One region of the Cellulosimicrobium sp. ES-005 genome, then DNA from elsewhere that is predicted to be linked to it. Evidence: predicted binding sites of a transcription regulator. Region 1 holds the regulator's gene; each other region holds the start of a gene.
The links. The regulator HrcA, encoded in region 1, represses chaperone genes, less so after heat shock. The targets are predictions, from matches to a motif close to TTNGCACTCGNNNNNNNCGAGTGCNAA.

Region 2: the regulator HrcA is predicted to act here: its motif matches at 1,893-1,919, upstream of ABRQ22_RS02950 (FmdB family zinc ribbon protein).
Region 3: the regulator HrcA is predicted to act here: its motif matches at 1,440-1,466, upstream of groES (co-chaperone GroES).

What each region holds. Positions count from the first base shown of each region.
Region 1 covers NZ_CP159290.1:1,490,240-1,494,221, reverse strand. Annotated here, with positions in the region: gene ABRQ22_RS06375 (HIT domain-containing protein) at 1-252, opposite strand, end outside; gene ABRQ22_RS06370 (16S rRNA (uracil(1498)-N(3))-methyltransferase) at 249-1,061, opposite strand; gene dnaJ (molecular chaperone DnaJ) at 1,075-2,196, opposite strand; gene hrcA (heat-inducible transcriptional repressor HrcA) at 2,330-3,346, opposite strand; gene ABRQ22_RS06355 (MFS transporter) at 3,426-3,982, opposite strand, start outside.
Region 2 covers NZ_CP159290.1:668,368-672,349, reverse strand. Annotated here, with positions in the region: gene ABRQ22_RS02955 (penicillin acylase family protein) at 1-1,716, opposite strand, end outside; gene ABRQ22_RS02950 (FmdB family zinc ribbon protein) at 2,012-2,317, shown strand; gene ABRQ22_RS02945 (SAF domain-containing protein) at 2,476-3,204, shown strand; gene mscL (large conductance mechanosensitive channel protein MscL) at 3,362-3,829, shown strand; gene ABRQ22_RS02935 (hypothetical protein) at 3,964-3,982, opposite strand, start outside.
Region 3 covers NZ_CP159290.1:4,247,178-4,251,159, forward strand. Annotated here, with positions in the region: gene ABRQ22_RS19015 (glutamate--cysteine ligase) at 1-84, opposite strand, end outside; gene ABRQ22_RS19020 (SAM-dependent methyltransferase) at 81-1,370, opposite strand; gene groES (co-chaperone GroES) at 1,611-1,907, shown strand; gene ABRQ22_RS19030 (WhiB family transcriptional regulator) at 2,082-2,372, opposite strand; gene ABRQ22_RS19035 (MerR family transcriptional regulator) at 2,640-3,773, shown strand; gene guaB (IMP dehydrogenase) at 3,856-3,982, shown strand, end outside.

The sequences.
Region 1 (3,982 bases):
GGCCTGGTCGCCCGCGACCTCGTCGGCGAGCGCGACGACGTCGGCGAGCAGGCCCGGGTCGGCCGCCGCGAGCTGGGCGATGTCGCCGTGGTGGTCGCGCGGCACGACGAGCACGTGCACCGGGGCCTGGGGGTCGATGTCCCGGAAGGCGATCGCGCGGTCGCTCGTCGCGACGACGTCGGCAGGTAGCTCGCCCGCGACGATGCGGCAGAAGAGGCAGTCCGGGTCCGTGCGTACGTCGGTGCTGGTCATGACCCCGAGGCTAGTCCAGGCCCGGCCGCCACGCCCCAGCGGCCGAGCCGCTCGGCGAGGAGGGCGACGGCGACGGGACCGGCCGTCGACGTGCGCAGCACGTGCGGGCCCAGCCGGGCCGCGACCGCGCCGGCCGCCGTGAGGTCGGCGACCTCGCGGTCGGAGATCCCGCCCTCGGGGCCGACGACGACCAGCACCTCGGGCGCCACCCCGCCGGGTCGGGTCGCGCCGTCGGGCAGCGCGACGTCGGCGAGCGGCGTCACGGCCTCCTCGTGCAGCACGATCGCCCGCCCGCCGGCCGCGACGACGTCGGTCACGCGCGCCGCGAGGCCGCGCGAGTCGACGGCCACCTCGACCTGCGGCAGGCGCGCGCGCCGCGCCTGCTTGGTCGCCGTGCGGACCGTCGCGAGCCAGCGCGCACGGGACTTCGCGGCGCGCTCGCCGCGCCACACGACCACGGAGCGCTCCGCCTGCCAGGGCACCACGACGTCGACCCCGATCTCGGTCGCCGCCTCGATCGCCATCTCGTCGCGGTCGCCCTTGGCCAGGGCCTGCACGAGCGTCACGACGACGGCGGGCGCGGGCTCGCGGTCGACCTCCTGGACGAGCAGGGTCACGCGGCCCGCGTCGGCGTGCTCGACGACGCAGCGCAGGCGCAGGCCGTCGCCGTCCACGACGTCGACCCGCTCGCCCGCCCCGCGGCGCTGGACGACGCCCGCGTGGCGGCCCTCGGCGCCGTCGAGGACGTAGCGGTCGCCGGGCGCGACGGCGTCGAGCCCGGTCTCGGCGAGGAACACCGGAGCACTCACGCGACCGCTCCCCTCAGCGCCCGGAGAGCTTGTCGCGCAGGCGCGAGAACACGCCGGGGTGCGCGGCCGACAGGCGCGGCTCGGGCCGCTCCTCGCCACGCATCGCGGCGAGCGAGCGCAGGAGCTGCTCCTGCTCCTCGGTGAGCTCGCGCGGCACCTGGACCTCGATGTGGACGTTGAGGTCGCCGCGGCCGCTGCCGTGCAGGTGCCCCACGCCGAGGTTCTTGAGCGTGACGATCTGGCCCGGCTGCGTGCCCGGGCGCAGGTCGATCTCCTGCGCGCCGTCGAGCGTCTCGAGCTCGAGGACGGTGCCGAGCGCGGCCGCGGTCATGGGCACCTGGAGCGTGCAGTGCAGGTCGTCGCCGCGGCGCACGAACGTGTCGTGGTTGCGCTCGCGGATCTCGACGTACAGGTCGCCCGCGGGGCCGCCGGCCGGACCGACCTCGCCCTGCGCGGTGAGCTTGATGCGCGTGCCCGTGTCGACGCCCGCGGGGACGTTCACCGTGATGCTGCGGCGGCTGCGCACGCGGCCCTCGCCAGAGCACTCCGCGCACGGCTCGGGGATGACGGTGCCGAAGCCCTGGCACGCGGCGCACGGGGCGCTCGTCATGACCTGGCCGAGGAAGGAGCGCGCCACGCGCTGGACCGTGCCGCGGCCGTGGCAGACGTCGCACGTGCGGGGCGAGGTGCCCGGGCGACAGCACGAGCCGCCGCACGTCCCGCACACGACCGCCGTGTCGACCTGGAGCTCGCGCTGCGCGCCGAACGTCGCCTCGGACAGGTCGATGTCGAGCCGCACGAGCGCGTCCTGGCCGCGCCGGGCGCGCGGGATCGGCCCCTGCTGCGCCTGGCCGCCGCCGAAGAACGTCTCGAAGATGTCCTGGAAGCCGAACCCGCCGCCCATGGGGCCGGCGCCGCCGCCGGGGGCGCTCGGGTCGACGCCGAGATCGTACTGCTGACGCTTCTCCGGGTTGGAGAGCACCTCGTACGCGCGCGCCACGTCCTTGAAGCGGTCGCCCGCCTCCTCGCCCGCGACGTCGGGGTGCAGCTCGCGCGCGAGCTTGCGGTACGCCTTCTTGATCTGGTCCTGGCTGGCGTCGCGCGCCACGCCCAGGATCTCGTAGTAGTCGCTCACACGTCACTCTCTGCTGGTGCGGGTCGTGAGGCCGGCAGGGGGCCGGTCGTGAAGGGTCTGGTGCGGGTCGTGAGACCGGCACGAGGTCGGTCGTCGTGGATGCCTGCCGCGCGCGGGGAGGCCGCGGCGAGGCTCACGTGCCGAGCACCCGTGACAGGTAGCGCGCGACGGCGCGCACCGCCGCGATGGTCCCGGGGTAGTCCATGCGCGTCGGCCCGATCGAGCCGACGAGGGCGACCGTGTCACCGTCGTTACCGTAACCGGTCGTCACGACGGAGGTCTCGACGAGACCCTCGAGCTGGGTCTCGTGCCCGATCCGGACGCTCACGCCGGACTCCGCGGCCATCTCGGTGAGCAGGCCGAGGAGGACCACCTGCTCCTCGAGCGCCTCGAGGACCGGGCGCAGCGCATGCTCGAACCGCATGCCCGCGCGGGCGAGGTTCGCCGTGCCGGCGAGCACGAGGCGCTCCTCGCTCTCCTCCGCGAGCGTCTGGGCGACGAGGTCGCCCACGGCGCGCACGAGCGGGGCGTCGTCGGGGTGGAAGCTCTCCGTCACGGCGGCGAGCCCCGGCGCGAGGTCGGTGAGGCGCTTGCCGGCCGCGGCGGCGTTGAGCCGCGCGCGGACCTCCACGAGCGTGCCCTCGTCGGGCACGCTCGCGACCTCGAGCGTGCGCTGCTCGACGCGCCCGGTGTCGGTGATGATCACGACGAGCAGGCGCGAGTCCCCGACCGGCACGAGCTCGAGGTGCCGCAGCCCGGACCGGCTCAGCGACGGGTACTGCACGACCGCGACCTGGCCCGTGAGCTGCGCCAGCAGCCGGCCGGCGCGCGCGATGACGTCGTCGAGGTCCACGCCCTCGGAGAGGAACGTCTCGATGGCGCGCTTCTCCGGCGCGGACAGCGGCTTGACGCCCGAGAGCCGGTCGACGAAGAGACGGTAGCCCTTGTCCGTGGGGATGCGGCCCGCGGACGTGTGCGGCTGCGCGATGTACCCGGCGTCCTCGAGGGCCGCCATGTCGTTGCGGATCGTCGCGGGCGACACGCCGAGGCCGTGCCGCTCGGTGAGCACGCGCGACCCCACGGGCTCGCGCGTGAGGACGTAGTCCTCGACGATCGCCCGCAGCACCTCGAGCCGGCGCTCCTCGCTCACGTCCACCTCCGTGTGCCGCACCGTCGCCGCCCCGGGCGGGCGCGCGGGCGTCGGCACTCTCGACCTCCGAGTGCCAATCCTACGCGTCCGCGCGGCCCGTCCCGCGGTCCTCCGCTCGCCGCGAACGCAGGTCCGCGAGCCCGACGACGAGCGCGAGCGCGACGAGCACGATCGTCACGAGCAGCGCCCTCCCCGTCGCGTGCGCCGCCGTGTCGCCTCCCGCGAGGCCCCCGTAGTACACGGAGAGCACGATCGAGATGCCGACCGCCGACCCGATGCGCTGCCCGAGCTGCAGCATGCTCCCCGCGACCCCCGCGCGGCTCACGGGAACCTCGGACAGCGTGAGGGTCTGGTTCGGCGCGATGACCGTCCCGCTGCCCGCCCCGGCGACCAGCAGGGCTCCCGCGAGCGCCGGCCCCACGGCGCCCGGCTCGTCCCCGAGGAGGCGCACGACGGCGTCGGCCACGACGACCCCGACGAGGACGAGCGTCAGCCCGCCGACGACGAGCTGCCGGCCCCAGCGCGCGACCCAGCGCCCCGAGAACCACGCGGACACCCCGGACGCGACGGCGAACGGCGTCCCCACGAGCCCCGCCTGGAGCGGCGTGTAGCCGAGCTCGTCCTGGAGGTAGAGCG
Region 2 (3,982 bases), 820 kb from region 1:
CTCGGCCTCGAGGAGTTGGCGGATGCGCTGCGAGCGGTAGCCGTAGTCCCAGTCGGTGGTGAGGAACGGCGCGACGCCGGCGGGCAGCACCGCCTGGTTGGCGGCGACGACGAACCCCTCGGTCGGGTCGACGACGCGCGGCATCTGCTCGCTCGGGACGTAGCCCTGCCAGTCGTAGCGCTCGTCGGAGCCGTCGCGCGGCCACGTGCCGTCGGAGGGCACCTCGGCGTCGGGCACCGCCTGGCGGACGGGGATCTTCCCGGGTGCCTGGTAGCCGATGTGGCCGTCCGCCGTCGCGAAGACGATGTTCTGCGCGGGCACCTCGAAGAGCGCCGCGGCGGCCTGCATGTCGTCGGCGTCCTGGGCGAGGTTGAACGCGAAGACGGCGTCGGCGGTGCGGCCCGGCTCGAGCGCGGTCCACTGGAGCGAGACGGCGTACTCGCCCAGGCGGGTGTCCAGGGCGGGGGTGTCGACGGCGGACTCGGTCGCGGGGATCGCCTCGGAGACGATCGGCCCGTGGAGCGTCGAGCGGATCTCGAGCTCGACGTCCTCGCCGCCGGCGACGTGCAGCGTCTCGGTCCGGGTCTCGAGCGGCACCCAGTCGTCACCGCGCAGGTAGGTGTCGTCCCGCACGCGCTCGACGAAGAAGTCGGTGACGTCGGCGCCCATGTTCGTCAGGCCCCACGCGAGCTGCGCGTTGTGCCCGATGATGACGCCGGGGAAGCCGGCGAACGAGAAGCCCGCGACGTCGAACCCGCACTGCGGCCCGACCTCGTTGCAGTGCAGCCCGACCTGGGCCCAGATCCCGGGGGCGCCGAGGGCGAGGTGCGGGTCGTTCGCGAGGATCGGCTTTCCGCTGACGGTGTGCTCGCCGGAGACGACCCACGAGTTGGAGCCCGTGCCCTCGCCGCGCCCGACGAGCACGGGGACGGCGTCGAGCGCGCGGTCGGCGGCCTCGAGCGCGCCCCGGAGGTGGTCCGAGCCGTACGCGGCGCGCGCCTCGGGGCCGAGCTCGAGCGCGACCTGCTGGGGGTTGTCGAGCTCGCCGGGGTCGAGGATCGGCGCGTTGACCTCGGACGGGTAGGCGGGGAAGAGCGCGGCGACGCGGGCCGTGTCCTGGAGGGTGCTGAACGAGAGCGCGCGCTCCAGCTCGTCGTCGTAGTTGCCGCGCAGGTCCCACGCCATCGCCTTGAGCCAGGCGAGCGAGTCGACGGGGTCCCAGGGCTCGGGCTGGGCGACGTCGACCTGGAGGCCGAGCACGGTGTACTCGATCGCGATCTCGGACGGGCTGCGGTTCTCGAGGTACGCGTTGACGCCCTCGGCGTAGGCCTGGAGGTACGCCTTCGTCTCGGGCGAGACGACGTCCCACTCCTCCTCGGCGACCTGCCGCCAGCCGAAGGTCCGCGTCACGGTGTCGGCGGCGATCGCGTCGGGGTTGTCGCCCACGAGCTCCGCGAGCCGGCCCGCGGTGACGTGCCGGCGGTAGTCCATCTCGAAGAAGCGGTCCTGCGCCTGGACGTAGCCCTGGGCGCGGAAGAGGTCCTCGGGGGTGTCGGCGTAGATCTGCGGCACGCCCTGGGCGTCGCGCAGCACCGTGACCTGGGCGTCGAGCCCGGGGAGCTCGACCTGGCCGGAGGTCTGCGGCAGCGGCCGGCGCACGGTGACGACGACGAGCGCGGCCCCCGCGACGAGCGCGAGGACGAGCAGCACGGCCACGCCGATCAGGACGCGCCGACGGCCGGACCGACGACGCCGGGGCGGGGCCGCGGTCTCGACGGGGTTCGCGGGGTCGGTACCGGGGACGGCGTCACCGGCGGGGGCCTCGGCGGGTTCGTGCGCAGACACGGATGCGAGACTACCCCGGCCCTGGGCGAGCGCCGCTCCGCGTATGATTAGCACTCGGAAGTTTCGAGTGCCAGGCGGTGTTGACACCGACGACCCGGCCGAGACCGACCCGATCCCGACCTGCCGGTGGCCGCCCCGACGGCCGTCTCGTGAACGAGGAGAACCCGTGCCCACCTACGCGTACACGTGCACCGCCTGCGGTCACGCCTTCGACATCCACCAGTCGTTCAGCGACGACGCCCTGACGGTGTGCCCCGAGTGCTCGGGGCGCCTGCGCAAGGTGTTCTCCTCCGTCGGTGTGACGTTCAAGGGCTCGGGCTTCTACCGCACGGACTCGCGCTCGGGCGGGAAGTCGTCGACGGCACCGGCCGCCGCGAAGCCCGCCGCTTCCTCCGCGGCGTCCGGCACGAGCAGCGCGTCCGGCGGCACGAGCAGCACCTCGTCGTCGAGCGGCTCGACCGCGTCCTCCTGACCTGACGTCCGGGGCGTCAGACCGAGGCGCCCCGGACGACGGCGGTCGACCACAACCCCGCACCGGGCGGCGTCGGCGGGCTTCGACCACGCGCCCCGTCCACAGGGCCGGACCGGCCCGCGTCTGCCCCGGGCGCGCGCGCCGCTACGGTCGCGCCCATGCTGCGCTCCCCCCGCCCGCCGGATCCCCGCCCGCGACCCGACCGCTCGCCCGCGCGGCGTCGGCTGCTGCGCGGGGTGTGGTGGCGCTCCCGCTTCGTCGTGGCCGCGCTGTGCTGCGGGGTCGCGGCGTCCGTGGCCGTCGGGGCGCTCCGCCCTCCCCCACCACCGACCGCGCCGGCGGTCGTCACGACGCGCGAGGTGCCCGCGGGCGCCGTGCTGACGGACGCGGACCTCCGCGTGGACCCCGTGGCGGCGGAGCTCGTCCCGGCGGGCTCCGCGGCCCGACCCGACGACGTGGTCGGACGCCGCGCGACCGTCGCCCTGCCCGCGGGCACCCTGCTGCAGGACGCGCTCGTGGCCGGCGGCGAGCTCGCCGCCGCGGCCCCCGCGGGCACGGTCGTCGCACCCGTCCGGCTCGACCCCGGTGTCGCCGCCCTCCTCGGCCCGGGAGACCGCGTCGACCTCCTCGCCGCCGGCGACCAGGCGCTGACGACGGCGCTCGCCGAAGCGCCGACCGACGGACAGCAGCCGCCGGCCGCGGATCCCTACCTCGCCCGCGCGGCCGTCGTCGTGCCCGCACCGGAGCCCGACGACGGGGGCGGGCTGCTCGGCACGGGCGGGTCGGGCACGGACGTCGTGACGCTCGTCGCCGTGCGTCCCGAGGAGGCCGTCCGCCTCGCCGCCGTGAGCGGACAGGCGAGCGTCACGGCCGTCCTCGTCCCCTGACCGACGGCCCCGGTCGCACCGACGGGTGAACCGACGACCGGTGCCCGACCCGCCGGGCGAGGCCGTTGCCGGGCGGCGCCCGCGTTGGGAGGATCGCGCGTGCACCTGCCGTGGCGCCGCCGCCACGCGGACCACCGACCGGAGAGGGAAGCAGCACATGAAGGGCGTGTTCCAGGGATTCAAGGAGTTCGTGCTCCGAGGCAACGCGATCGACCTGGCGGTCGGCGTCGTCATCGGCGCGGCGTTCTCCTCGGTCGTCGACGCGATCGTCACCTACCTGATCAACCCGATCATCGGCGCCATCTTCGGCAAGCCGGACATCTCCAACCTGTGGGACATCACGCTGCGGCCAGCCCACGGCGACGTCGAGGCCTCCGTCCTCTCCGTCGGCGGCATCCTCAACGCGATCCTGCAGTTCCTCATCATCGCGATCGCGCTCTACTTCGTCATCGTCCTCCCGATGAACAAGCTCGCCGAGCGTCGCAAGCAGGACGTCGAGCCCGAGCCCGAGGCACCGGCGGAGGACGTGCGCGTCCTCCAGGAGATCCGCGACCTCCTCGCCGCCCAGGCCGGCAGCGGCCCGGGCCGAGCACCCGGCGGCCCGACGCCGCCGCGCGACCTCTGAGCACGCCCCCACCGCCACCTGACCCCACGCGCCGCGGCGCCCCTCGGACCACCCCGGGGTCGCTCCTCACCTCACGCCGAGAGTGGGGAACGACCCCGGGTTCGGCGCATCAGCGCGCGGTCGGTAGCGCGCGGTCAGTGCCGCCCGTAGTGC
Region 3 (3,982 bases), 2.1 Mb from region 1:
CAGCGCGAGCTCCCACTCCAGCCCGACGGTCGAGCGCTCCGACCGCGCGAAGGGGATCGCGGTGCGGCGCGGGAGGGCGCTCACCGCGTGCCGTCCGGGGTGGCGCCCCGCACGGCGCCGGCCGGGGGAGCGGCGAGAGGCTCCACGACGAGCACCTGCTGGGACCCGCCGACGCGCGTCAGGACGATCGTCGCGGCCGCGTCGCCGGTGAGCGCGAGCTGGCGGCGGAGCTGCTCGGGCGTGACGGCGGTGCCCCGCTTCTTGATCGTCAGGCGCCCCACGCCCCGCTCGCGCAGGTAGGAGCGCAGGCGCTTGAGCCCGAACGGCATCGTGTCGAGCACGCGGTAGCCGCGCGCGAGCCCGTCGGCGAGGCCGGTCGCGTCGAGCGGCGCGGGGGAGTCGGTCGTCACGTACGCGATCGTCCGGTCGAGCAGCCGCCCGCCCAGCCCGCGTGCCGCGTGGGCGACGAGACCCGCGCGGATGACGGCGCCGTCGGGCTCGTAGAGGTACTGCCCGACGGCGCCCACCTCGGGCACCACGTCCTCGTCGCCCGGGCGGTGGGCGACCCGGCGCGTCGTGGTGCGCTCGGTCCCGTCCGGCCCGGTCCACGGGGTGAGGACGAGCGCGGAGCGGCCCGGCCCCTCGGGCGCGAGCGGCCCGAACCAGAGGCCGGCCTCCACGACGTCGCCGTCGACCGAGACCCACTCGGTCTCGGCGTCCGCGGGCAGGCCGTCGTGCGGGATCCCGGGGCCGACCTTGATGCCCACGGCGGGGACGCGCTCGCGCAGCGCCCACACCGCGTCGAGCGGCGGGGCGTAGGCCTTCGGGTCGAACACGCGCCTGCCGCCCCGTGTCCGTCGGGCGGGGTCGGCGTACACGCCCTCGATCCGCTCGCCCTCGAGGTCGAGCGCGAGCCCGTCGCCGTGGCGCACCTCGGCCTCGGGGAAGTGGCGCAGGTTCACGGTCGCGATCGCCGCGGTGAGCTCGTCGACGTCGGTCGCGAGCACCTCGAGCTCCGCCGCGGCGAACGCGAGGGCATCGACGCCGATCCCGCTCGTGAGGTCGGCGACGCGCCGGATCCCCGCGTCCTGGTACCGCCGCGCGTGCAGGCCCGCGACGACGAGCCGGCTCGCCTGCTCCAGCCCCGCCTGCGTGAACAGCATGCCGTCGGCGAACGCGCCGAGCTTGCCGCGGGCGGCCGCGCGCAGCCGCGACTGCGTGAGCGCCGCGGCGGCCAGGTCCGGGTCGACGCCCTTCGCGCGCAGCCCCGCCGCGAGCACGAGCGCCTGCTGCTCGTCGTACGGGGGGAGCGCGCCGAGCAGCGCCCAGCCCTCGGGGCTGAGCAGCTTGGTCAGCGTGGCGGCGTCCATGGCGTCGATCCTTCCACGGGGGACGGGGACCACGCGCAGCCGGGGCCGCGATCGTCCGAGGGGCGGACGTTGGCACTCGCCTTGACCGAGTGCTAACGGCGACCTAGATTTGAGGACGTGCCGCCACCGCTCGCGGAGGCGGCACCACGTGCGACCAGGCTGTCCGGCACCCGCGACGACGGCCAGCCGGTGCGCTCGACCCATCCGTTGCAGTTCTCACCGCGAAAGGGGAGGTCCGACGTGTCGGTCCCCATCAAGCCGCTCGAGGACCGGATCGTCGTGAAGGCCCTCGAGGCCGAGACCACGACCGCATCCGGCCTGGTCATCCCGGACACCGCCAAGGAGAAGCCCCAGGAGGGCGAGGTCCTGGCCGTCGGTCCGGGCCGTGTCGACGACAACGGCAACCGCGTCCCGCTCGACGTGAGCGTCGGCGACAAGGTCATCTACAGCAAGTACGGCGGCACCGAGGTCAAGTACGGCGGCGTGGACTACCTGGTCCTGTCCGCGCGCGACATCCTCGCCGTGGTGGTCGGCTGACGCCGACCCGTTCCAGCAGCAGGGCCCGCGACCGTCCGGTCGCGGGCCCTGCTGCGTTCCGTGGCCGGTCGCCCCACCGTTCCCACGGGTCGTGCGCACGTGCTCCCGGTACGACGTCGTACCGGTGCCGTGCAGGTCTGCTGGTGGTACTGCTGCTGGTCGTGCTGCCGGTGCTCAGCCGGTGCGGCGGGCGCCCCCGGCGAGGATCGCCGCCCGCTCGTCCTCGCTCAGGCCGCCCCACACCCCGTACGGCTCGCGCACGCGGAGCGACTGCTCGCGGCACTGCATCATGACGGGGCACGAGTGGCAGATCGCCTTCGCGGCCTCCGCGCGACGCCGTCGCGTCGAGCCGCGCTCGCCCTCGGGGTGGAAGAACAACGTGTCGTCCGCGTCGCGGCACGAACCCTGGTACTGCCACTCCCACAGCTCCATGACGGGCCCGGGAAGCCTTGAGATCTCAGCCATGGCGAACAACCTACAAGCGTTTCAGAAGTTGTTCAAGCCCCCTGTGCGAGAAAGGTGAAGGGCCAGGTCACGGCCGTTCGGAGGCGTCACGCGGCTCGTGGAGGCGGCGAGAACGGTGCAGCATTCGCGTCTAGGCTGACGCGATGCGGCCCTGCTGGCGCGTTTGCGCGCATGGTGAACAAACTTCGCACAAGCCTGGCGCGAAGGGTGCAGGACTGTGACCTGGACGAGGTGGCGGGACGGTGGCGCGGTCGGCAGAATCGATCCATGACCTCCGTCCGGTCCGCCCCCGACCCCGAGGGAGCCCGACCGAGCATGTCCACGAACCCCGGCCTCGCCGTCGCCGCCGTCGCGCGTCGGCTCGGCGTCGCGCCCGCGACCCTGCGGACCTGGGACCGCCGCTACGGCCTCGGGCCCTCGCAGCACCGCGCGGGCTCCCACCGGCGCTACACGGACGACGACGTCGCCCGCCTGGTCGTCATGCGGCGCCTCACGTTCGACGGCGTCGCGCCCGCCGACGCGGCCCGCGCGGCCCTGGCCGCCGACGACGACGAGCTCGACGCGCACCGCGGTGCCGTCTCGTTCGACGAGCACGGCGCCGAGGGCGGCACCGACGCCGACGACGACCTCGACGCGGACGACGCGGCCCCCGAGCCCGCTGCGCCGTCGCGCCCGTTCCTGCGCGCGGTGCCGGGCGGAGAAGGCGCGCGGGGGACCGCGCCGCGCGCCCTCGGCGTGCGGGAGGCCCCGCGGCCCACGCGCGTGTCCGACGTCGTCGACGCCGCGATCGCCTACGACCAGCGCACGTGCGACCGGCTCCTGCGGATCCCCGCGGGCGGCGACCCCGCGGCCTGGTGGTCCGACCTCGTCGAGCCGGCGCTCGAGCGGCTCGCCGAGCGCACCGTGCTCGCCGGCCCGGGCGAGGTCCCGGAGGTCGTGCTCGCCAACGCGACGCTGGGCGCGCTGCGCGAGTACACGCAGGCGAGCGAGGACGCGATCGTCGCGGCCGGCGGCCCGCCCCGCAACCACCCGAGCCGCATGCGCCGCATCGTCCTCGTGTTCGCGGCGCCGGACGAGCCGCTGCCCCTGGCCGCGCACGCCCTCGCCGCGTCGCTCGCGTCGCACGGCGCGATGGCCCGCATCGTCACCGGGCCGGCGAACGTCCACCGCACGCTCGAGATCGTCACGATGGTGCGGCCCTCGGCGGTCGCCATGGTGACGACCCAGGCGCGCCCCGACCTGGGGATCGTCCACGCCGCGCACGAGGCGAACCCGAGCCTGCCGTTCTTCGTCGGGCTCCCGAGCGACGAGGCCGCCGGCGACCTCCCGCTCGCCGCGACGGTGCACCGCGTGCGCAGCTTCCCGGGGCTCCTGCACGAGCTCCTCGCGGTCGTCCGCTGAGGTGTCGGGCGGGGCGTCGCGCGGGCGCCGGTGCGCGGACGGTGCGGGAATACGGGAGGGCCCCGCGGCGTAGAATCCTGGTGTGACCGCCTCGCCCGTCCCCGCCGCCGCTCCCGACCGCGACCCCTTCGGTTTCCTGGGTCTCACCTACGACGACGTCCTGTTGCAGCCCGGCTACTCGGACCTGGCGCCGTCGGACATCGACACGA